2 linked regions of the Thioclava sp. GXIMD2076 genome follow. The main gene of each other region encodes a partner of the protein of the gene in region 2 in a complex. Links are inferred from orthologs where the notes say so. Each region holds a gene or a part of one and is shown on either strand. Other genes may lie near its edges.

What was found.
Region 1: the proteins of WDB91_RS04765 (region 2) and accD are in contact, whole or in part, in a solved structure (PDB 8UXZ), measured with the Escherichia coli proteins. The link is inferred for Thioclava sp. GXIMD2076 from one-to-one orthologs.

What each region holds. Positions count from the first base shown.
Region 1 is NZ_CP149932.1:771,445-783,572, reverse strand. The notes cover bases 1-2,844. They hold accD (acetyl-CoA carboxylase, carboxyltransferase subunit beta), read right to left. Parts: upstream 1,985-2,844; coding sequence 1,016-1,984; downstream 1-1,015. Other genes in these bases: WDB91_RS03850 (CPBP family intramembrane glutamic endopeptidase), read right to left, coding at 2,058-2,844; WDB91_RS03860 (folylpolyglutamate synthase/dihydrofolate synthase family protein), read right to left, coding at 1-881. In the rest of the region: more of WDB91_RS03850, read right to left, coding at 2,845-2,942; WDB91_RS03845 (TSUP family transporter), read left to right, coding at 3,085-3,843; WDB91_RS03840 (acyl-CoA synthetase), read right to left, coding at 3,844-5,727; WDB91_RS03835 (invasion associated locus B family protein), read left to right, coding at 6,026-6,550; WDB91_RS03830 (Hint domain-containing protein), read right to left, coding at 6,510-7,610; 23S rRNA (adenine(2503)-C(2))-methyltransferase RlmN, read left to right, coding at 7,825-9,006; WDB91_RS03820 (DUF3140 domain-containing protein), read left to right, coding at 9,126-9,455; WDB91_RS03815 (amidoligase family protein), read left to right, coding at 9,519-10,493; WDB91_RS03810 (gamma-glutamyl-gamma-aminobutyrate hydrolase family protein), read left to right, coding at 10,490-11,284; WDB91_RS03805 (LOG family protein), read right to left, coding at 11,214-12,062.
Region 2 is NZ_CP149932.1:964,866-977,001, forward strand. The notes cover bases 7,861-10,712. They hold WDB91_RS04765 (acetyl-CoA carboxylase carboxyltransferase subunit alpha), read right to left. Parts: upstream 9,841-10,712; coding sequence 8,881-9,840; downstream 7,861-8,880. Other genes in these bases: WDB91_RS04755 (FtsX-like permease family protein), read left to right, coding at 7,861-8,051; WDB91_RS04760 (lysophospholipid acyltransferase family protein), read left to right, coding at 8,051-8,794; WDB91_RS04770 (GyrI-like domain-containing protein), read left to right, coding at 9,964-10,431; WDB91_RS04775 (L-malyl-CoA/beta-methylmalyl-CoA lyase), read right to left, coding at 10,432-10,712. Also shown: argH (argininosuccinate lyase), read left to right, coding at 1-796; lysA (diaminopimelate decarboxylase), read left to right, coding at 941-2,206; WDB91_RS04740 (TIGR02302 family protein), read left to right, coding at 2,252-4,795; WDB91_RS04745 (zinc-ribbon domain-containing protein), read right to left, coding at 4,821-6,335; WDB91_RS04750 (ATP-binding cassette domain-containing protein), read left to right, coding at 6,493-7,164; more of WDB91_RS04755, read left to right, coding at 7,164-7,860; more of WDB91_RS04775, read right to left, coding at 10,713-11,388; N-acetyltransferase DgcN, read left to right, coding at 11,691-12,136. UniProt on the Escherichia coli protein: Component of the acetyl coenzyme A carboxylase (ACC) complex. First, biotin carboxylase catalyzes the carboxylation of biotin on its carrier protein (BCCP) and then the CO(2) group is transferred by the carboxyltransferase to acetyl-CoA to form malonyl-CoA.

The sequences.
Region 1 (12,128 bases), 190 kb from region 2 along the record:
AGCGGGCCGGTCTTCAGGCGTTGCATCCGCGCGGGCCATTCGGCACGGGTGACAGCCGCCTCGCAGGCCGCCTCGTCACAGCCAAGGAACCGCAGCGCTGCCAGAACGGCACCGGCATTCATCACCTGATGGGGTCCGGGCAGATTGGGCAGCGGCAGATCCAGAAGGCCGGTCTCGTCCTGATAGACGAGCCTGCCGGCTTCCTCGCGCACATGCCAGTGCTGGCCATAGGCCAGAACCGGCGCACCCAGACGCGCCGCGCGGGCCTCGATCACCTCCAGCGCCTCGTCATGCTGCGGGCCTACGATCACCGGCACCCCGCGCTTGATGATATCCGCCTTCTCGCCCGCAATCTCGGCCAGAGTCTCGCCCAGATACTGCTGGTGATCGAGATCCACCGGCGTGATGATCGACAGCGCGGGCGTGATCACATTGGTCGCATCGAGCCGCCCGCCGAGCCCCACCTCCAGCAAGGTGTAATCGGCCTGATGGCGCGAGAAGGCCAGAAACCCCGCGCAGGTGGTGATCTCGAAGAAAGTGATGTTCTCGCCGTTATTCTTGGCCTCGCATTCATCGAGCATGGCCGACAGCTCCGCCTCGGAGATCAGCTCTCCGGCCAGACGGATGCGTTCGTGGAAACGTGCCAGATGCGGCGAGGTATAGGCATGGACGGATTTGCCCGCGGCCTCGAGCCCCGCGCGGATCATGGCCTGGGTGGAGCCCTTGCCATTGGTGCCTGCGATATGGATCGCCGGCGGGATCTTGGTCTGCGGCTCGCCAAGCGCGGTCAGCAGACGCTCCATCCGGTCCAATGTCAGGTCGATGATCTTGGGATGCAGCCCCATCAGACGCTGCAGGATGATATCGGACGTGTCACTCATGGAAGCCCCCTAAGGCATAGGCAATCAGGGTGCGCCAATGGCGCATCCCTGCGCGGGGGCGGGGGCTCGATGCCCGCGGCGCCGCGACCCGCCGATATCGTCACAACTGTGCCGCGTCGCTACGGCACGAACCCTCAGCTTTTGGCTGCGGCTTTGGCAGGTGTCTCGGCAGGGGCCGCCGCTGCAGGCGCGGGCGCCGCCTCGGGGATGTCGGCCTTGATCTCGGGCGCGGGCAGGTCGGCTGCCACAGCAGGCGGCATGTTCATCATCATGCGGATGATGGTGATCAGCTCCTCGCGCAGTTCCTTGCGCGGCGTCACGCGGTCAAGCATGCCGTGATCCAGCAGATATTCGGCGCGCTGGAAGCCCTCGGGCAGCTTCTCGCGGATTGTCTGCTCGATCACGCGGGGACCGGCAAAGCAGATCAGCGCATTGGGTTCGGCAATCTGCACATCGCCCAGCATCGCATAGGAGGCGGTCACACCGCCGGTTGTGGGATGGGTCAGCACGACGATATAGGGCAGGCCCGCCTCGCGCAGCATATCCACGGCCACGGTCGTGCGCGGCATCTGCATCAGCGACAGGATCCCTTCCTGCATCCGCGCGCCACCGGCGGCCGAGAACAGCACCAGCGGGCGGCCCAGTTTCACCGCGCGCTCGGCGGCGGCCACGATGGCATTCCCGACATACATCGACATCGAGCCACCGATGAAGCTGAAATCCTGACCGGCAGCCACAATAGGCGTGCGGCCGATCTCGCCCTCGACGACCAGCATGGCTTCTTTCTCGCCGGTCTTCTTCTGGGCAGATTTCATCCGCTCGGGATATTTCTTCTGGTCCTTGAAATGCAGCGGATCGACGATCGGCTCGGGGACTTTCACCTCGGTGAAGATACCGCCATCGAACAGTGCCTCGAACCGCTTGCGCGGGCTGATCGCCATATGGTGGTTGCAATTCGTGCAGACATTCAGGTTCTGAGCCAGTTCGCGGTGAAACAGCATCGACCCGCATTCCGGACATTTGGTCCAGAGATTTTCCGGCGTGTCCCTACGCGAGAAAAGCGAGTTGATCTTCGGGCGGACGTAGTTCGAGATCCAGTTCATGTCTTTGCGGCCCCTTTGGCTCCTATTGCGGTCCAGATAAGACGGGTCGAACAGAAATGCAATCAACGAGCGTTCAAACCCGCAGGCTGAGCCGGATCAAAAGCCAAGAAACCGTAATTGACGCACCATCGACCAACATAAGCGGGGCGATTGTGTTAAAATCTTGGAGATTTGCGACCACACTGAACAGCGAGATCCCGTCGAGATGGCCGTAATAGCTGATCAGCAGGATCGCCGAGAGGTTATTGACGAAATGGAAGGCCAGCGCTGCCCCCAGATTTCCGGTGCGCGCTGTCAGATCGGCCGCCAGCAGCCCGTAGAACGCCGCCCAGACCACCGGCCAGAAGGACATCGCGCCAAAAGTCGTCCCGTCATAATGAAGCGCCCCGAACAGCAGCGAGGGCAGGCCCATCGTGATCCACAGATTATTGCCCGACCACGCGCCCAGTTGCTGCATCAGATAGCCGCGGAATAGCACTTCCTCGGCGCCGATCTGGAGGAAGACCAGCGGGATGATAAGCGGCCACCAGGGTAATGCCGCCGAAAGCGCTGTGGAATGGCCGACATCGGGGGCCATCGAGGTGAACCATGCCAGAATGATGGTGAGCGCGAGAAGCGGCCAGAAGGCACGACGGAAATCCGACCCCGTGCCCTTACCCAGAAGGCTGCGGGGCGTGCGTTTGCACAGATATTGCGTGACGATCATCACGCCCGCCACCAGCGGCAGGAAGCTGCCCAGCAACACTGCCACACCAAAGGGGCTTGAGCCCTTCGCGATCTCCTGCAGCCGGAACATCCGCGCCAGCCCACTGGTGTGGGCGAGGCTCGTCCCCACCAGTATCGAGGCACCCAGCCCATAGATCACCACGATCGCGATCAGCCCGATCAGCGTCCGCCACAGGGCACAATGGGCACGGGCCGGTGCAGTGAAGCGGTCAAGAAGCGGGTAATGCGGCACGGTCTATCCGTTCGGTTGAGGTCGTGGCCCAAGCTAAGGGCTGCGCGGGCGGTTGTCACGCTGATCGGTGTGGGGCTTTCTCTTTACATTTACGCGGGTCGGGCAGATGGTCGCGTTCTCGTTACTGCCCTCAGGAGGTCCCATGTTTGAAGTGTCACTCGATCTGGCCATGCTGCTTCTGGGGGCGGCCTTCTTTGCGGGGTTTGTCGATGCCATTGCGGGCGGGGGCGGGCTGATCACCGTGCCGATCCTGATCATGGCGGGGGCCTCGCCGCTTCAGGCTCTCTCCACCAACAAGGTGCAGGGTGTGTTCGGTGCGGCGACCTCGGCGCTCTCCTATGCGGGTTCGGGCCATGTGGACCTGCGCAAACAGTGGAAGGCGGCGCTCCTGTCAGGGGTCGCGGGGCTCGCGGGCGCTATTCTGGTCTCGAAAATTCCGACCGATGGTCTGCGCTATGCGCTGCCGGTGGTGCTGATCGCGATCGCGGCCTTCTTCGCCTTCCGTCCGGGGCTGGGCGACGAGGACCGTGTCGAGCGTATCCGCCCCGCAGCCTTCACCGCCTTTGTCGTGCCGCTGGTCGGTTTCTATGACGGGTTGATCGGTCCGGGGACAGGCAGCTTCTTCATGATCGGGTTCGTCATGCTGGCGGGCTATGGTGTGCTCAAGGCCACAGCCCATACCAAACTGCTCAATTTCGCCTCCAATGTCGGCGGTCTGATCGGCTTTGCCGCGATGGGCGCGCCGTGGTGGGTGATGGGCCTGTCGATGGGCGTGGCACAGATCTTCGGGGCGCGGCTCGGCTCGCACATGGCCATGAAGAATGGCGCGAAACTGATCCGTCCGCTGCTGGTCGCGACCTCGAGCATTCTGGCGCTGAAGCTGATCTGGGATCTCCTCTGATCAGCCCCGATCAAAGGCCATATCATAGGGGAGCGCGAATTCCTCTAGCGTCTGGCGCAGGGCCTCGCGGTCACATCCCGCCTCCGCACGGATGACGGCCACCAGTCCGCGCGTGCGGTCCTGACGCACCTCTGTCACCTTCGCGGCCAATCCGCGCTCGGTCAGCGCGCCCGACAGCACCCGCCCGATCGCCCGACGGCGCAGCTCGGGTTTGTAGATCTTGCCGACAGCGGTCTTGGGCAGTTCGGGCAGGATCTCGATATGTTTCGGGATCGCGGCACGTTCGTGGACATTTGCGCGCAGATAGTCGAGCAACTCCTCCTCGCGGACCTGATGGCCCTCGCAGAGTTCCACATAGACGCAGGGCAACTCGCCCGCAAAGGCATCGGGCTGGCCGATGGCCCCCGCATTGGCGATGGCCGGATGGCGCGCCAGTGGCTCCTCGATCACGGCGGGGTCGATATTATGGCCGCCACGGATGATCAGATCCTTGGCGCGACCGGTGATCCACAGATAGCCATCGGCATCGACGCGGCCCAGATCGCCGGTGCGCAGGAAGCCGTCCTCGGTATGATGGGCCTCGCCATTGGGGCAGGTATCGCGCGCGACACCCGGACTGCGCACACAGATTTCGCCGATCTCGTCCACCGCGCATTCGATGATGTCGCCGAATTCCTGACGGCGGATGGAGACATCGGTATAAGGCATCGGGATGCCGATCGAGCCGATCTTCTTCACCCCGTCCGGCGGGTTGACCGACACGAGGCAGGTGGCCTCGGTCAGCCCGTAGCCCTCGGTGATCTCCACGCCGGTGGCGGCGGTGAAACGGTGATACAGCTCGCGCGGCATCGGCGCAGAGCCCGAGATCGCAATTCTGAGCGAGGAGATATCGGCATCCACCTTGCGCTGCATCAGCGCCGAGGAGGCCGTGGGCACGGTGATCAGGAAGGTTACCTTCCAGCGCGCGATCAGTTTCCAGAAATTGTCGAAAACGCCTTCGCCACGATAGCCCGCAGGCGTGGGATAAACGATATGCGCCCCGCTCGCGATGGCCGACATCAGCACCGGATAGGCGGCAAAGACATGGAACATCGGTAGCGGGCACAGGAGCACATCCTGCTCGTTGAACAGCATATGCCCGCCCAGCCAGCCGTTATAGACCATCCCCGAGACCCGATGCCGCGCGATCTTGGGTGTGCCGGTGGTGCCGCCCGTGTGGAAGATCGCAGCGATCCGGTCCTCGGACGGGTCCTCGAACTCCAGCGTCGTGGCTTGGTCCGCGCAGGCCGCGTGGAAATCGTGATAGGTCCGGCCTTCGAGACGCGGCACCTTGGAGCGGATCATCGGCACGACGAGCCGTTTGAGCCCGCGCAGATAGCGTGTCAGATCGACCTCGATGATATCGGTCACCTCGGGCGCGTCCTTCAGGGCTTGCGCCACTTTCTGCGCGATATCGGTCTTGGGGAAGGCGCGCAGGGTGATCACCGCGCGGGCGCCCGTCTCGCGCAGCAGGCTCGCGATATGCGCGGGATCAAGGAGCGGGTTGATCGGGAAAACGGTCGCGGCCACGGTGCCTGCCAGAAAGCTGACCACCGCCTCGTTACAATTGGGCAGGATATAGGCCACGCGGTCTTCGGGCCCGAGCCCGCGCGCGCGTAGCAGATTGGCCAGACGGGTGACCTGAGCGTGCAGGCCGGCCCAATCGAGCGTCTCGGCCGGTGCATCGGCCCCGGAGAATAGCTGGAAGGAGATCGCCGGACGGGCGGGATGCGCCTGTGCCGTCTGCGACAGGAAGCGGTAGATGGTGGAAGGTGTCGGGCGCGCCTGCCACGGCATTTCGGCCTCGACCGCGATCCGGTCCTCTATCGTTCTGAAATGTTTCATATCGCGGGGTCCTGCTTGTCGCGCGGAATCTGGGGCCTGAGCCTGAGTGGCGTTGCACCATATGTAGACAATCCGGCGCGGCAAATCCATGATCTCTCGCATCGGCGGGAGAGGCGCATCGAGGGGGATTTGCGGGAGATTTCCAACAATGATGTGAAATCCGGTAACAGGGGCTTTCCTGTCAGGTCAATTCTGCGCTATTATCCCCAGATCGAGTTCAATTACGTTTCGCGCTGAGAATAAAGAGCATAAGCCGTTCTGGCGGAACCGAGGCACCAAGCAGCTGGAGGCTGTATCTATGATGAATTCCGTTCTGCGCAGCACTGTTGCCGCCGCGATGACCTGCGCAGCCATGAGCCTGCCCGCCGTCGCGCAAGAGACGACCAACCGTGTTGCCGCCGAAACCGACTGGAGCGTCTTTGTCGAGGGCAATCCAAAGGAATGCTGGGGCGTGTCTGCCCCCAAGACGACCGTCAACAGCAAGGATGGCCAGCCGGTGCAGGTGCGCCGCGGTGATATCCTCCTGTTCGTGACCTACCGTCCGGGCAAACAGCCCGAGATCTCCTTCATGGGCGGCTACCCGTTCGAGGGCGGCTCGACCGTTGATATGGATGTGGGCGGCAAGAAGTTCACGTTGTTCACCGATGGCGAAGGCGCATGGGCGGGCTCCGCTGATGAGGATAAAAAGATCATCGCTGCGCTGAAAGCCGGTGCCGATGTCACGCTGACCGGCCACTCGGGTCGCGGCACGCAGACCAAGGATACCTTCTCGCTGATGGGCTTTACCGCTGCGATGGGCGAAGCGGAGAGCCGCTGCAAATAAGCGGTTGCTGACTGTGATTTGAAACGGGCCCGTCGAGGCCCGTTTTTTCATGCGCGGTGTCAGGGGCGGCCTTGCTGGCAGCGGGCTGACCTTTGCGTGACTGGCGAAGCAGTCTGCGCGCCTCTCCCGGACGGAGCACGGGGAGGGCGGGCTGCGGATCGGACATGCCGTGCAGCTCGGGATGGGTCTTGATCACTTCTGCGCCCGGAAACAGGCTTTCTACCGTCGCACCATTCACGAAAAGGATGCTGTGTTTCGGTAACAGGATATTCCGCATTTCGACTGCTTTGGCCGTCGAGGTCACACGGATCTGCTGGTCGGTCCGGCCGGCGTTGCACGCGCGACGGTGGGGACAGTCGCGCAGGGCGCAGATATCGGGATGGCAGCCATGTTTGGCGGCGGTCAGGAAATGCGGCAGATCGGGGTGCGGACCGCTGAGGGCCAGCCTGTGCTGCGGCGAGAGATGGAGCGGATGATAGGGACGATGCGTATCGAAATGGTGTCGTGGCACCCTGACGACCGGATCGCGCCTCGGTCGGAGCAGGCTGGTGCCGATCCAGAGGACCCTTTGCGGCCCGTTATCTTGTGTATCGACCAGATCACCTACGCGTAGGGATGCAATCGGACGGTCCCGCCCGCACGCACGGATAAAGGCATGACTGTCGATACACAAAATGCTCTGGCTTTGAATATTGTAGCCGACCGGCGCCGCATCGACCACGAGTGCAATGGCGCCGGTCAGATTGGGGGCACCGTCGGGATAGATGAAATAGATTTGTCCGCCCGCATCGTGCGCGATGATCAGATCGACAGCTGTGCCAGTCGGTATGATGACACTCATGAAACTGACGCCGGGCTGGGCCAGCCCCGAACCGATCATGGTCAATGTCTTGCCGCCGGAGATGAAGGTCTCGCCAACGGTCAGCAAATGGTCCTCGTCCGTAAGGGTTTGACCGGTCTGTAGTGCGCCGAAATTGCCCAGAAGGATTGTCTGGTTCGAGCTCATCAGATCATTCAGGACGAGCCCACCATTATAGGTCTGTTGGGAAACTATTGGCATCGGTGAGTGATAAACGTCAGGGTTGATGTGGCGTAGATGAGTCTTCCTTGGGTTGATGATCTTCCTACAAAGATAACGAATGGTTTATGATACTCGGATACTTTTGCATGTGGCACAGGGCGGCCTTGTAGGAAGCGGGACGCCGCGGCTGCCTTTGGTATTTGTTTTTTTCTGCGAATCCTGTATAGGGGCCACTCATTTTCAGGAAATCGCCATGACCGACGCATCCGCACCGATCACGCAGGACGTGCTGACGATCCCGCGCAAAGACCTCAAATCCGACAAGATCAATCTTGTCGGTCTGACCCGCCCGCAGCTGCGCGCGGCGCTGATCGAGGCTGGCACGCCCGAGAAGCAGGCGAAGATGCGTGAGGGCCAGATCTGGCAATGGGTCTATTACTGGGGTGTGCGCGATTTCCACGCCATGACCAATCTGGCCAAAGCCTATCGCGAGATGCTGGAGGCAAAGTTCGAGATCCGTCTGCCCGAGGTGGTCACGCGCCAGATCTCGGAAGACGGCACCCGTAAATATCTGCTGCGCATTCAGGGCGGGCATGAGGTCGAGGCCGTCTATATCCCCGAAGAGGGCCGCGGCACGCTCTGCGTGTCAAGCCAGGTGGGCTGCACGCTGACCTGCTCGTTCTGCCATACCGGCACGCAGAAACTGGTGCGCAACCTGACTGCAGGCGAGATTGTGGGCCAGCTGATGCTGGTGCGCGATGATCTGGGCGAATGGCCCGAGCAGAATTCGCCGAAAAACGAACAGCGCCTTGTGTCGAATGTCGTGCTGATGGGCATGGGCGAGCCTCTGTATAACTTCGACAATGTCCGCGATGCGATGAAGGTCGTGATGGATGGTGAGGGGCTCTCGCTCTCGCGCCGCCGGATCACCCTCTCGACCTCGGGTGTGGTGCCGGAGATTGCCAAGACCGCCGAGGAAATCGGCTGTCTTCTGGCGATCAGTTTCCATGCCACCACCGACGAGGTGCGCAACAAGCTGGTGCCGATCAACAAGCGCTGGAATATCGAGACGCTTCTGGATGCGCTGCGGGAGTATCCGCGCCTGTCCAATTCGGAACGCATCACCTTCGAATATGTGATGCTGAAGGATGTGAACGATACCGATGCGGATGCGCGCCGTCTGGTGAACCTGATCAAGGGCATTCCTGCCAAGATCAACCTGATCCCGTTCAACGAATGGCCCGGTGCGCCCTATCAACGCTCGGATTGGGAGCGGATCGAGCGTTTTGCCGATATCATCTACAAGGCGGGCTATGCCTCGCCGATCCGAACGCCGCGTGGCGAGGATATCATGGCCGCCTGTGGCCAGCTGAAATCCGCGACCGAGCGGGCCCGCAAATCCCGCAAGGAAATCGAGTCCGAAGCAGGGCTTTGAGCAAAAGGCCGCCCATCGGGGCGGCCTTTTCCGTTCTGTATGAGGGTTGTGTGAACCTGTCAGGAACCGCACGCGGCAACGCAGCGTTTTGGCCCCATCAATAATGGATGGAGCGGACAATGACGCGGACCGAACAGCGCGATATTCTCGACGATTGGCATGATCTGATGAACATGAGCCCCGCCGAGCTGGAGGCGTGGCTCGAGACCGAGGAAAGCCGCAGTGCCTGTGCGATGGTGGGCCGGAACAGCCAGTTAACCGCGTTGAAGGTGCTGGAGCTGGCACGGTTGAAACCCACCGACCTGACCGCAGCCGAATGGGCCAAGATGCGCGAGATCACCTTCGATATCGAGCGGTCACTTGCCGCAGGCCGCCCTTCGGACGCTGCCGCCCAAACCGCATGGCGTTATGCGCTGATGAATTACGGACATGATCCTCTGCGCTATTGAGGCGTCACATCGGGGGAACATTCCCGTGATCCGCTGCGTTGGCAGTCCATGACGGAGACCCCCATGACCGATGTGACCATTGCCGCCCCCGAACAGTTTGCCCTTTTACCGCAGATGCGGACGCCGGATGGCAAAGCCCGCCGGATCGGGGTGGAGATCGAGTTCTCGGGCCTCGACGAGGCCCGCACCGCGAAACTTGCCGCCGAGTTTTTTGGTGGCGAGGCGCATCAAACGGATGGTGCGGATTGGGACGTGCGTGGCAGCCGGATCGGGGATCTCGAGATCTATCTTGATATCGCTCTGCGCAAAACGCTCTCCGGCCCTTTGCGCGATCTGGGGATGAAGATCGGGCGCGAGGTGGTGCCTGTCGAGATCGTGACCCAGCCGCTGAAGCTCGACCAGATGGCCGAGTTGTCGGAGTTCATGTCCATGCTGCGCGAACATGGGGCGCTGGGCAGCGAGGCGAGCGCAGTCTACGGGTTCGGGATCCATTTCAACCCGGCAATTGCCGGGCCAGATCAGGTGGTGCGTCCGCTCCTGGCCTATGCGCTTCTGGAGCCGTGGATGCGCCGCGCCCTGCCGATCGAGACGACGCGGCAGGCGTTGCCCTTTACCGACCGCTATCCCGAAAAACTGGTGCGCCATTTGGTGGAGCTGGGCATGGATGCCAGTCTGCCCGATGTAGTGCGCGCCTATCGTGAGGCCACTCTGTCGCGTAATCACGGGCTGGATATGCTGCCGGTCTTCGTGGAGCTCCATCCCGAGATCATCGCGGCGACGGATGGCAAGGGCGGCACGGTGAAACCGCGCCCCGCCTTCCATTTCCGTCTGCCCGATTGCCGCATTTCCGACCCAGACTGGTCGCTGGATTACGAATGGCGCCGCTGGTGGCTGGTGGAGACGGTGGCCGGTAATGATGCCGTGATGCGCCGGTTGTGCCGTGATTGGGAGAAGGAGCATTCGGGGATGAATTTCCTCGGACTTGGCTGGCCCGAACGGGTTGGCGCGATTTTGCGCGGGGCGGGCCTGATTGCATGAGACGACCGCTGATCGGCGTGACGACCTCGGTGAAAACCGGCTGGCGTGTGTTCCCCTTCATTGCCTTCGGCGTGTGGCTGGCCGGTGGCCGCTCCATCCGCTGGAGCGCGGGCGACGAGGCCGATGCGGCATCGGTGGACGGCGTTATCGTGGGGGGCGGCGATGATATTTCGCCCGAGCTTTACGGGGGCGAGCTGGTCACCACCGCTGTGCTGGATCCTGCGCGCGATGCGCTGGAGGCGGGGCTTGTGGCGCAGGCTTTCGGGCTGGGAAAGCCTGTGCTGGGGATCTGTCGCGGCTCGCAGATGCTGAATGTGGCTCTGGGTGGCAACCTGCATCAGGACGCCTATAGCCATTACGGCGCGCGCAAACATTCGACCCTTCTGCCCAAGAAAGACGTGCAGGTGGTGGACAACACCCGCCTTGCGCAGCTGGCTGGCACGGCGCCGATGCGGGTCAATGCGCTCCATTCCCAAGCGGTAGACCGCTTGGGCGAGGGGCTGGTGGTGGCCGCACGCGACCCCTCGGGCATGGTGCAGGCGATCGAGCGGGTGTCCGAACCCTTTGCCTTGGGTGTGCAGTGGCACCCCGAATACCTGACCTATGCCCGCCGCCAGCGGGCGCTGTTCCGCGCGCTGGTGGCGGCGGCCCGCGCCTGCTGCGAGGACCGCGCCCAGCTCGAGGAGGTCAGCGCCGAGGCGCTGAAACCCCAAGCGGCCATCAGCACTCGCAATCGGGCTGGAACCCGTCAAGCGCCGCCATCGCCTCTTCGGCGGTTTCCACGAAAGTGATCAGATCCAGATCGTCGCGCGCGATGGTGCCGGCCTCGGCCAGCGCCTCCCAGTTGATGATCTTTTTCCAGAACTCCTCGCCAAAGAGGATGAAGGGCACCCGCTTCATGCGTTTGGTCTGGATCAGGGTCAGCGTCTCGAACATCTCGTCGAGCGTGCCGAAACCACCGGGGAAGACGACCACCGCTGCCGCCCGCATCAGGAAATGCATCTTGCGGATCGCGAAATAGTGGAAGTTGAACGAGAGCGAGGGCGTGACATAGGCATTGGGGGCCTGTTCATGCGGCAAGAGGATATTGAGGCCGATGGATTCGCCCCCTGCCTTATGCGCGCCCTTGTTACCGGCCTCCATTACCCCCGGACCGCCGCCGGTGCAGACCACCAGCTCGCGGCCATAGGCCGCCAGCGAGCGGGCGGTGACCAGCTCGGCAAAACGTTCGGCCTCGGCGTAATATTTCGTGAGCTCACCCAGGTAGGGCGTCTTGGCGGTATCCTTCTTCTCGGGCGAGGGGATGCGCGCGCCGCCGAACATTACCACCGTCGAGGTGATCCCGCGCTCGTCCATGACAAGTTCGGGTTTGAGAAGCTCGAGCTGCAGCCGCACGGGGCGCAACTCCTCGCGCATGAGGAAGTCCTTGTCGGTAAAGGCGAGTTTATAGGCAGGCGAGCGTGTCTGCGGCGTGTCCGGCACCCGCTCGGCAAAGCGCGCATCCTCGGCGCTGTCGCGCAGCGTCGAGTTATGGGGCTCTGGAAAGTCGGGGTTGTAATCGGTGGCCATGGGGAACTCCTGTCACTGGTTGCACTGAATCTAGGCGGTTTATGAAGGCTTCGCCAGTGTCGCAGG
Region 2 (12,136 bases):
TCTGGGGGCGGCGGCGCTGGCTGGCACCGGGTTCGATATCGATCGCCATGCGACCGCGAAGGCGCTCGATTTCGACCGTCCGATGGCCAATAGCCTCGATGCGGTATCGGATCGTGACTTCGCGCTCGAATTCCTCTCGGCGTCCTCGATCTGCGCCGTGCATATGAGCCGTCTGGCCGAGGAGTTGGTGATCTGGTCCTCCGCGCAGTTCCGTTTTGTCGCAATGTCGGACAAATGGTCGACGGGTTCCTCGATCATGCCGCAAAAGCGCAATCCCGATGCGGCCGAGTTGATCCGCGCCAAGATCGGCCGTATCCTCGGTGCGACAGTGGCCCTCTTTACCATCATGAAGGGCCTGCCGCTCGCCTATTCCAAGGATATGCAGGAAGACAAGGAGCAGGTGTTTGATGCCGCCGACAACCTCATGCTGTCGCTGGCGGCGATGGCGGGCATGATCTCCGATCTGACCGTCAAGACCGACAAGCTCGAAGCGGCGGCATCGAGCGGCTTTTCCACCGCGACCGATCTGGCCGACTGGCTCGTGCGCGAGGCGGGTCTGCCCTTCCGCGACGCCCACCATGTGACCGGCACTCTGGTTGCAATGGCCGAGGACAAGGGCTGCGATCTGCCGGATCTGACGCTTGCCGATATGCAGTCGGTCAATGCAGCTATCACCGAGGACATTTTCACGGTGCTGGGTGTGCATAACTCTGTTGCCTCGCGGATGTCATATGGTGGCACCGCGCCCGCGCAGGTGCGCGCCCAGATCACCCGTTGGAAAGAGGCGCTGGCATGAAGGCTGCACTTGTCCTAGCGCTTCTGGCGCTGGCGGCCTGCGGGGTCGAAGGTCCGCCGGTCTCGCCTGCCGAAGCACAGCAGAACCAATAATATCAGGCCGCCCGGCACGGGCGGTCCTCTTACAGGGTATCGGAAAGACCTCATGGATCACTTCACATATAAAGATGGTGCGTTGCATGCCGAGGATGTGCCCGTATCGGAGATCGCCAAATCGGTCGGCACGCCGGTCTATATCTATTCGGCCGCCACGCTGGAACGTCACTTCAAGCTGTTCCAGGAGGCGCTTGGCTGGACCGATCATCTGATCTGTTTCGCGATCAAATCGAACAGCAATCTGGCGGTGCTGAAACTGCTGGGCGATCTGGGCGCGGGTATGGATGTGGTCTCGGGTGGGGAATATCGTCGCGCCAAGGCTGCGGGCGTCCCCGGCGAGCGGATCGTGTTCTCGGGCGTGGGTAAGACCCGCGAGGAGATCGCGCTGGTGCTTGACGGTGGTATCCGCCAGTTCAACGTGGAATCCGAGCCTGAATTGCTGGCCATTTCGGACATCGCGGCGGCCAAGGGGCTCAAGGCCCCCATCGCCATCCGCGTGAACCCCGATGTGGATGCCAAGACCCATGAGAAGATCGCCACCGGCAAATCCGAGAATAAATTCGGGATTCCGATCGCTAAGGCGCAGGCTGTCTATGCGATGGCGGCAAAGCTGCCGGGGATCGATGTCGTGGGTATTGACGTGCATATTGGCTCGCAACTGACCGATCTCGAACCCTTCGAAGCCGCTTTCAACAAGGTGGCCGAACTGACACGCGCCCTGCGCGCCGACGGTCACGATATCCGTCGTCTCGATCTGGGTGGCGGTCTGGGCATTCCCTATCAGCGCGATAATAACGCACCGCCCCTGCCGATCGAATATGGCGATGTCATCCGCCGTGCGGTGGGTGATTTGGGCTGCGAGATCGAGATCGAGCCGGGCCGTCTAATCTCGGGCAATGCCGGTATTCTGGTCTCCGAGGTGATTTATCTGAAAGAGGGCGAGGGCCGGAACTTCCTGATTCTCGACGCGGCGATGAATGATCTGGTGCGCCCGTCGATGTATGGCGCGCATCACGACATCATTCCGGTGGTCGAGGCACAAGCCGGCGTCGAGCAGGAGTCCTTCGATATTGTGGGCCCTGTCTGCGAGACCGGCGACACTTTCGCCAAGGCCCGCAACCTTCCACCCGTAGGTGCCGGAGATCTTGTAGCTTTCCGCTCGGCAGGGGCGTATGGTGCGGTCATGGCCTCCGAATATAACTCGCGCCCGCTGATCCCCGAGGTTCTGGTGCGTGGTGATCACTTCGCTGTTATCCGCCAACGACCAAGCTTTGAGGAAATGCTTTCTCGCGATAGCATTCCAGAGTGGCTCTAAGCACGACCCTGTTTCGGGCGTGTCCGACACGCCCGGAAAGGACCGATGACAAAGCGCAAGCCTGATCCCGTCCTCTCATCCACCGATCCCGCTCTGCGGAAGGTGTCCCGCAAGATTTCGCAGACCCGCCTCGGGCTTGTGGTCGAACGTGGTTTGCGTGCCTTCTGGCCCGCGCTTTCGCTCTTGGCCGTTGCGGTGGCGGCGCTTGCCTTCGGGATGGCTGAACTGCCTGCGGGTGTGTTCTGGGGGATCGTGCTCCTCTGGGCGTTGGCGCTTTGTGCCACATTAGCCATTGGTTTCAGAGCGTTCCATTGGCCCAGCCGTGCCGAGGCCCTCGCGCGGGTTGATGAAACCCTCCCAGGTCGTCCACTGACCGCTTTGGGTGATGGTATGGCTCTGGGCGGGGACGATCCGGCCACCGCGGCCTTGTGGCAGGCCCATATGACCCGCATGGCCGAGCGTGCCAAGGCGGCCAAGGCAGTACGCCCCGATCCCGATCTCGCACCGCGCGACCCTTACGCGCTCAGAATGACGGCGATCCTGTTGCTGGTTGTTGCGCTCGTCTTTGGCGCGCCCGCGCGGATGTTCAATCCGGGCGCTGTGCCGGGCGGCACCGCGCCCGCCCTCGCCGCGATGGGCCCCAGCTGGGAAGGTTGGGCCGAGCCGCCGCGCTATACCGGCCAGCCCGGCCTCTACCTGAACAATCTCAAGACCGATACGCTCACGTTGCCAGAGGGCACGCGGTTTTCTTTCCGCTTCTATGGCGATGCAAGCGCGATCGGTTTTACCGAAAGCGTGTCCAGTCCTGCGGCGGTCCCGCAATCCGAGGCCACCACCGATGTCTCGCGCCGCGATTTCGAGGCGGTGCAGAACGGGATCGTCGAGATATCTGCCAATGGCGGGCGCAAGTTCGACATCACAATTGCCCCTGATAACGCCCCCGAAGTGGCGCTGACGGGCAGCGTGGAACGCCGTGCCGATGGCACGATGGTTCTGCCCTTCCATGCCTCCGATGATTATGCCGTGACCAGTGGGCAGGCGAAGATCAAGCTGGATCTGGCGGCCATCCCGCGCAAATTCGGGCTGAAAATCGATCCCGAACCGCGCGAGACCCTGATTTTCGATCTGCCGATGCCCTATACCGGTTCGCGCAGCGATTTCGATGGTTCACTGGTCGAGCAGGCCGAGAAGCACCCTTGGGCCAACCTGCCGGTGAAGCTCGAGCTGGATGTGACCGACGGGCGCGGCCAGACCGGCAGCAGCGGCTGGCAGGAGATCACCCTACCGGGGCGGCGCTTCTTCGATCCGTTGGCCTCGGCGCTGATCGAGATGCGGCAGGACCTGCTGTGGAACCGCGAGAATGGCCCCTATGTCGCCGAGATCCTGAAGGCCCTGAACAATCGCGCCACCGATCTGATCCGCTCGACCGAGGTGCGGGTTCTGCTGCGGGGCGTGATCGGGCGGCTCGATCAGGGGCTCGAGACGCCCGGGGTGCGCGATGAGCTGGCCGATATGCTTTGGCAGATGGCCGAGCTGGTCGAGGATGGCGGGCTGTCCAATGCGCTCGAACGGATGCAGCGCGCGCAGGAGCGTCTGTCGGAGGCCATGCGCAACGGCGCCTCGCAGGACGAGATCGACAAGCTGATGCAGGAGCTGAAAGAGGCGACCGACGACTATATCCGCATGCTGGCCGAGCGGAACAAGGATCAGGGCGACCAGCCGCCGCAGGACGGTCAGCAGCAGGGCCAGCAGATCACCGGTGACCAGCTCCAGCAGATGATGGACGAGATCCAGCGCCTGATGAAGGAAGGCCGCATGGCCGAGGCGCAGGAGCTTCTGGAACAGTTCAACCGCATGATGGAGAACATGCAGGTCACGCAGGGCCAGGGCGAGGGCAACCAACAGATGCAGAGCCTGCGCGACACTTTGCGCGACCAGCAGGAACTGTCCGACGAAGCCTTCCGCGATCTGCAGAATGGCGAACAGGGCCAAGGTCAGCAGGGTCAGCAGAATGGGCAGGGCCAGCAGAGCGGAGAGGGTCAACCCGGCCAGGGCAATGGCAGCTCCGGTCAGAGCCTGTCCGAGCGCCAGCGCGCGCTGCGGCAGGAACTCGACCGCCAGAAGGGCCTGCTACCCGATCTGGGCTCGGAAGAAAGCGACCGCGCGCAGAAGCGTCTCAATGACGCTGGCGAGGCGATGGAACGTGCCGAGGAGGCGCTGCGCGAGGGGGATAATGGCCGTGCGCTCGATAATCAGGCCGAGGCGATCCAGTCCCTTCGCGACGGGATGCAGGCGCTGAACAATGCACAAAACGGCGAGGAACGCCGTCAGGCGGGCCAGCAGGGCGAACAGGGCGAGGCACGCGGCGGCGAGGGCGGACAGAATGGCCAGCGCGAGGTGCCGAGGGATCCACTCGGCCGCTCGGCGGGCGATGGCAACCGCGTGGGCACCGACGAGAATATGCTCCAAGGGGAGAACCCCTATGGCCGCGCGCGCGATCTGCTGGACGAAATCCGCCGCCGTCAGGCCGAACGCGACCGCAGCGCGGACGAGCGCGATTATCTCGACCGGCTGTTGGACCGGTTCTGACGGGCGGGATTTGGCGGCGCGGCGTTCAGTTCGTGCCGCCCAGCCAGACAATCAGCTTCTCAAGCTGTATATCAAGTGCCAGACGCGCCTGATCGACAGCCGCGACATAGCCTGCCAGAGGCACCTGCAGTGCGGGGATCGTGGCCGAGATTTGGTCCGAGGCCAGATAGAGCGCCGCCATGATCACTGCCAACCCTACCACCAGCCCGAAGCCCAGCCGGAACCCGCTGCGCTGGCGTGCCAGTGTCTGCGGCGCATCGAACGCGGCGGCATGACGACCGCGATCAGAAGTGGCGCGCAGCGTGGAGTTGATCTCCTCGATATCGGGCAACTGGTCGCGACGGCTGAAATGGTTGACCTTGTCGACCGGATGGAGAGGCGGCGCAGGCGGCACGAGGACTGGCTCGACATGCAGGAGTTCGGTTTCTTCCTCCGGCGTTTCCGGTTCGGGCTCTTGTGGCGCTTCGGGCTCGGTCGCGGTGTTTCCGGTATAGCTGACCGAGACATGGGCCTTGTCCTTGGCAGCTTCCTCGGGCTTTTGGGGTTCGGAAGCTTCGGGTTCCGGCTCTTCGGAACCAAGAAAATCATCCTCGTCCAGCGTCGCGCCGATATGGTAATCGGGATCCTCGTTCGCAAATTCCTCGGGGCTCAGCGGTTCTGCATAGGCCGCCACGACGGGAATGTCCTCGGGGTCGTCCTGCGAGAATTCGGGTGCGGGAAGGACGGCCTCGAATGCGTCCTCCCCAAAGGATAGCTCGTCCTCGGGGATCGCCTCGTCGGGCTCGTATTCCGCGGATCTGTCTTCCAAGCCGTCCTCGGTTTCGGCACATGGCGTGCCCTCTGGCCAGAAGTTATCCTCCTCTCCGGAGACGGTGTCCGCCGGGCTACCTTCCTCGACGGTCCTGTCCTCGACCGGCTGCGCGGTTTCGGCTTCCTGTGTCTGGCGCAGAAGAGCCAGCTTGGCCTGCACACGGCTGGCGGCGGCCTTGGCGACCGGCTCGAGGTTCATTTCTTCTTGCGTCTGCAGCAGACTGCCCTCGGCACGGCGGGCTTGCGCCTCGCGCTCTGCCTCTTCGCGAAGGATCGCCAGAAGCCCGTCATCAAGCTTGCGGCGCGGCATCAGGCCCGGTTGGGGTGCGGGGCGAAGCTCCTCCCCGATCTCGTTGTCCGGATCGCCAGAGAGCTCCTCGGGCTCGGAGCTCTCTGCCATCACGGGCTCTTCCGGCAGGGCCTTGTTATCCTCGAGCGCCTTGGCGATTTCGGCGGCAATGGCATCGTCGTGGAGATCCTGCGCGCGGTCGGCATCGGCCAGATTGCGGATCGTGCCGCCCGGTTGCCACTCGGATTGTGGGGCCTCGCTGAAACCCGGGGCCCTGGCATAACGGGGATCCTCGGCCGGATGGGGCATGGCCAGCATGCGCGCCGACGGCTGGAACCACATCGTCTGGCAGTTCGCGCATTGCACATCGCGCCCGCCATCGGGAATGACCTTGTCGCTGACTTCGTATTGGGCTGCGCATTTGGGGCAGGTCAATCGCATTGGGGATATGCCTCGGTCACTATATATGGGCCCAATGTCCGCTCGGGACGTTACCGCCAATCTGGCAATTCATTTTACGATGTTGTAGCAAGCAGCCAATCAATATCCAAGTATTAGCATCGATCAGAGCAAAAATGACGATGCGAGGGGGCCTTTGGTGATCGAATTAGAAAATGTCGCGATTGGCTATAACGGGATCGAGCTTCTGTCGGAGGTCTCTCTCAGGCTCGTCCCCGGATCGTTCCATTTTCTGACGGGCCCGTCCGGCGCAGGGAAAACCTCGTTTCTGAAGATGTGCTATGCCGAACTGTTGCCGGTGGCGGGCCATATCAGCCTGATGGGGCAGGATGTGCGCGCCATGACCCGCGATGACCGCGCGATGATGCGCCAGCGGATCGGCGTGGTGCATCAGGACTGCCAGTTTCTCGACCATCTGCCGTTGATCGAGAATGTCGCGCTGCCGCTGACCGTCTCGGGGCGGCCCGCGCATCCGCAGGAAATCGGCGAGCTTCTGGCCTGGGTCGGGCTGAAGGCGCAGGCCAATGCCCTGCCGCCCCAGCTTTCGGGCGGCGAGCGTCAGCGTGCGGCGCTGGCCCGCGCGGTGATGATGAGCCCCGATGTCATTCTGGCTGACGAGCCTACCGGCAACCTCGATTGGGAAATGTCGCTCAGGCTGCTGGGGCTGTTGGTGGAGCTGAACCGGATGGGCAAGACGGTGGTGATTGCCACCCATGATCTCAACCTGATCCGGCAGGCCAAGGCGCAGGTGCAGGCGCGGGTTTTGCGGATTTCGGGGCGGCGGTTGCAATTGGCGGGGGCGGACCTGTGATGATGAATTTCCTCAAGATCGAGCAGGGCACGGCGGGGCGGGTCGTCCCGCCCACCGGCTTTACCGCACGGCTGACGTTGATCACGGCCGCCGCAATGGCCTTTCTGGCGGTCTTCGCGCTGGCGCTGTCGCTGGCGACGAACCGGCTGGCGCATCGCTGGGCCGATGCCTTGGCGCGCACCGCCACGGTGCGGATCTCGGCGCCCGAGGACCAGATGCAGACGCAGGTCGATGCGGTTCTCAAGGTGCTGGGCGAGACGCCGGGTATCTCGGACTACAAGGCGCTGGATGATGACCAGATGCTGAAGCTGTTGAAGCCGTGGTTCGGCTCCGACCTGCCGGTGGATACGCTGCCGCTGCCGCGCCTTGTCGAGATTACCGAAAGCGGGCAGGGGATCGATGTGGAAGGGCTGCGGCTCAGGCTACAGGCCGAGGCCCCCGGTGCGGTGCTCGATGACCATACCCGCTGGCGGCGTCCGCTGGTGCAGGCGGCCGGCCGGCTGCGGATGCTGGGGCTGGTGTCGCTTGTCCTGATCGGCGGGGCGATGGCAGGGATGATCACGCTGGCGGCGCAAGCGGCGCTGGCGGCCAATGGTCAGGTGATCCGCACGCTGCGCCTTGTGGGCGCGCGCGACCAGTTCATCGCCCGCGCCTTTGTGCGCCGCTTCACCGCCCGCGGGCTGGCGGGAGCGGTGATCGGGACGCTTCTGGGCATGGCCGCTGTGGCGATGCTGCCCGATGCGAGCCCCGCAGGCGCCTTCCTCACGGGGCTCGGCTTCACGGGGGCGGGCTGGCTCTGGCCGCTCCTCATTCCGGTGCTTGCCGCCTTCGTGGCCTTCGGGGCCACGCAATTTGCCGCAATGCGCATGCTGAAAGGGATCCGCTGATGCAATATCTCCGCTCTATCGTCTTTATCGTCCAGATGTATCTGGTGATGGCCGTGATGACGGTCTGCCTGTTTCCGTTCGCGCTGATCGGCGGGCGGAATGTGGCGGTGATGATCTGCCGGACCTATTGCCACTGGATCCGCTTTACCGCGCGCTGGCTCGTGGGGCTGCGCACCGAGGTGCGTGGCACGGTGCCCGAAGGTGATGTGCTGATCTGCGCCAAACACCAGAGCTTCATGGATATCCTGATAATCTATTCGGCCCTGCCGAAGGGCAAGTTCATCATGAAGCGCGAGCTGGCCTATATGCCGTTTCTGGGGTGGTTCGCCTGGGCCATCGGCTGCATTCCGGTCAACCGTGGCAAGGGCGGCGCGGCGGTGAAGGCGATGCTGAAAGCCGCCAAGAAAGGGCAGGAAAAGGGCGGCCAGCTGGTGATCTTCCCGCAAGGCACCCGTGTCGCGCCCGGCGATGTCAGGCCCTACAAGATCGGGGCGGGGGCGCTCTATTCCACGCTCAAGACGGCGGCAGTGCCGGTGGCGGTGAATGTGGGGCTATTCTGGCCCAAACATGCGATCCTGCGCAAACCCGGACTGGCGGTGATCGAGTTCCTGCCCGCCATCGAGCCCGGCCTCAAGGTCGATGCCTTCATGGCCGAGATCGAGAGCCAGATCGAGACGCGGTCCAATATGCTGATGGCCGAAGCCGGGATGCCGATCGTGGCCGCGCTCGACCCGAAGGGCTGATCCCGCTCCGCGCCAAAAGAAAAGCCCCCGCTCAGCAGGACTGGCGGGGGCTTTTGACTGTCCGGTATCTGTCAGGCCGGCAGGGATCAGGCCGCGAGGCCCTTGGACCCCATATCGAGGAATTTCTTGCGGCGGGATTTGACCAGCGCGGCACCGTCACGGCCCGAAAGCTCTTTCAGCATCGCGGTGATTTCTTTCGATACGGCGTCAAAAGTGGCCGCGCGGTCGCGTTGGGCACCGCCCATCGGTTCCTTGATGATCCGGTCAATCACCTCGAGCTTTTTCAGATCCTGCGCGGTCAGGCGCAGCGCCTCGGCGGCTTCGCGCATCTTCTCGGCATCCTTCCACAGGATCGAGGCGCAGCCCTCGGGCGAGATCACCGAATAGATCGAATGTTCGAGCATCGCGACGCGGTCGCCTGCGGCAAAGCCCACGGCCCCGCCCGAACCACCTTCACCGATTACGATGGAGATCATCGGAACCTTGATGTTGAGGCAGGTCTGGGTCGAACGTGCAATCGCTTCCGATTGGCCGCGCTCTTCCGCGCCCTTGCCCGGATAGGCACCGGGGGTGTCGATCAGAGAGATTACCGGCAGGCCGAACTTATCAGCCATTTCCATCAGGCGGATCGCCTTACGGTAGCCCTCGGGGCGCGCCATGCCGAAATTGCGCGCGATGCGCGAGGCGGTGTCATGGCCCTTCTCGTGGCCGATCACCACCACCGGCTGGTCGTTGAAGCGCGCAAGGCCACCCATGACGGCATGGTCATCGGCAAAGTTGCGGTCGCCTGCAAGCGGCGTGAATTCGGTGAAGAGCGTCTCGATATAGTCTTTGCAATGCGGACGCTCGGGGTGACGGGCGACCTGACATTTGCGCCAGGGCGAGAGATCCTTATACAGGTCTTTCAGCATCTGCGCGGCTTTCTTGTCCAGCGCGGCTGCTTCCTTCTCTACATCCATCTCATCGTTTGCCCGTGCCAAGGCGCGCAGCTCTTCGGCTTTGCCCTCGATCTCGGCAAGGGGCTTTTCGAATTCGAGATAGCTGATCATCGTGACCCTCCGGTTGGCTCGATGGCGCCTATATGACCTCGTGCGCATGGAAATGCAACGGTAGGGCTGTGACGATGTGAAACCTATGCTACATGAGCCTCAGGTGGTGAGGAGAGCAGGATGATTGGCGAGGTCACTATTCGGGATGTGGCGGCCGTCCGGTTGGCGGCGATCGCGCATCGCGGAGCCTATGAGGATCTGGAGGCGGCGTTCGGGCGCTTGGTCAATGTCTTCGAGGAGGGGCTGTTGTGGCGCCATGTTCTGGGGGCGGCGGCTATAGGTTACGACAATCCGCGTGTGACCCCTGTGGACAAGCTGCGTTCGGATGCCTGTTTCATCGTGTCCGAGGGCTGTCCCATCGTCGCCCCCCTCAGGGAAATCCATTATCCCGAGGGCCGTTATGCGGTGTTGGAAGTGACAGGCTCCTACCGGCAACTACCGCAGGCCTATGCCAAGCTGGGCGACGAATGGTATCCGGCCTCGGGCGAGACCCATCGCGGGTTGGTGGCCTATGAGGTCTATCTCAACAATCCCGAAGAAGTGCCCGAGCGGGAGCTGCGGACAGAGATCCGGCTCCCGCTGACGTAATCACACGCCGATCATCTCGGCCTGCCGCACGATGACCTCGGCTTGACGCATCGAGGCAATATCGACAAGACGGCCCTTATAGACCGCCGCGCCAGCGCCTTCGGATTTTGCCTGTTCCATCGCCGCCAGAATCTCGCGCGCCTCTGTCACCGCTGCCTCGGAGGGCGTGAAGACCTCGTTGGCGAGCGCGATCTGTTTGGGATGGATCGCCCATTTGCCGACCATGCCCAGCGTGGCCGAGCGCAGCGCCTGTGCGCGGAAGCCCTCGTCGTCGGAGAAGTCGCCGAATGGCCCGTCCACCGGCAGGAGCCCATGGGTGCGGCAGGCCGCCACAATCGCCGTTTGCGCCCAATGCCAGGGGTCGGACCAGTATTTCGCGCCCTCATGCAGCATATAGTAGTTTTCCTGCGTGCCCCCGATACCGGTGGTCGCCATCCCCATCGAGGCGGCAAAATCAGCAGCACCGAGACTCATCGCCTGCAGGCGGGGCGAGGAGGCCGCGATCTCCTCGACATGGGCGATACCGGCGGCAGATTCGATGATCACCTCGAGGCTGACCTTTTTCTGGCGGCCCTTGGCGGCTTCGATCGCGGTAATCAGCGCATCCACCGCATAGACATCCGCTGCGCAGCCGACCTTGGGGATCATGATCTGGTCGATGCGCTCCGAGCCTTCCTCCAAAAGCTCGACCACATCGCGATACCAGTAGGGCGTATCGAGCGCGTTGATCCGCACCGAGAGATACTTGGTGTTCCAGTCGATCTCGTGGCTGGCGGCGATGATGTTTTTGCGGGCAACCGCCTTATCATTGGGCGCGACGCTATCTTCGAGGTCCAAATTGATGACATCCGCCGCAGAGGCTGCCATCTTGGCGAAGAGCTTCGTGTTGGAACCGGGGCCAAAGAGCTGGCACCGGTTCGGGCGGGCAGGCGGGGTGGGCTGGATGCGGAAACTCATCGGTCCTCCGGTAATGATGTTTCTATCCTGATGCTTCGTTTGGTATATTGTTGCGCGCCGATTTTCAATGATTTTCTGCATTGCAGAATGAACGACTCGTTTATGCGGCACAGTCTTGCTTGAATCATTAAAATCACCGCTCAATCTCCGACGAATTTCCGGCATCGTGCAAATAAAATCGGCCAAATGGCCTTTTGACGAAATATATTTCAGAATTATCATTCGAATGATCCCCAAATACCAAAGAAATTTCATCGAAAAGAGCCTAGCTTAGGATCAACGACTAATTTGGAGGCCTTGTTATGGCGCTTATCGAAACCCCGTATCTGCTTTTCCTTGGTGACGCGCCGGACTCTCTGGCCGCGAAAGTGGCGCAAGGTATCAAGGACTGGCGTCCCGAGTTCGCCGTGGGCCAGTTCCGTATGGACGGGTGCAAGGCCGATATGGGTCTGACCGACATGACGCTGGAAGAGGCTGTTGCGGCAGGCTGCAAGACGCTGGTGATCGGCGTGGCCAACCGTGGTGGCGTAATTTCCGCTGCATGGAAAGAAGTTCTGATCAAGGCGCTTGAAGCCGGTATGGATCTGGCCTCGGGCCTCCATAACCTGCTGCGCGAAGAAGCCGATCTGGTGGCCGCTGCCGAGAAACACGGCCGTCAGCTGCATGACGTGCGTATTCCTTCGGTGAAATATCCGATCGCCAATGGCGAGAAGCGCCGCGGCAAGCGCATGCTGGCCGTGGGCACCGA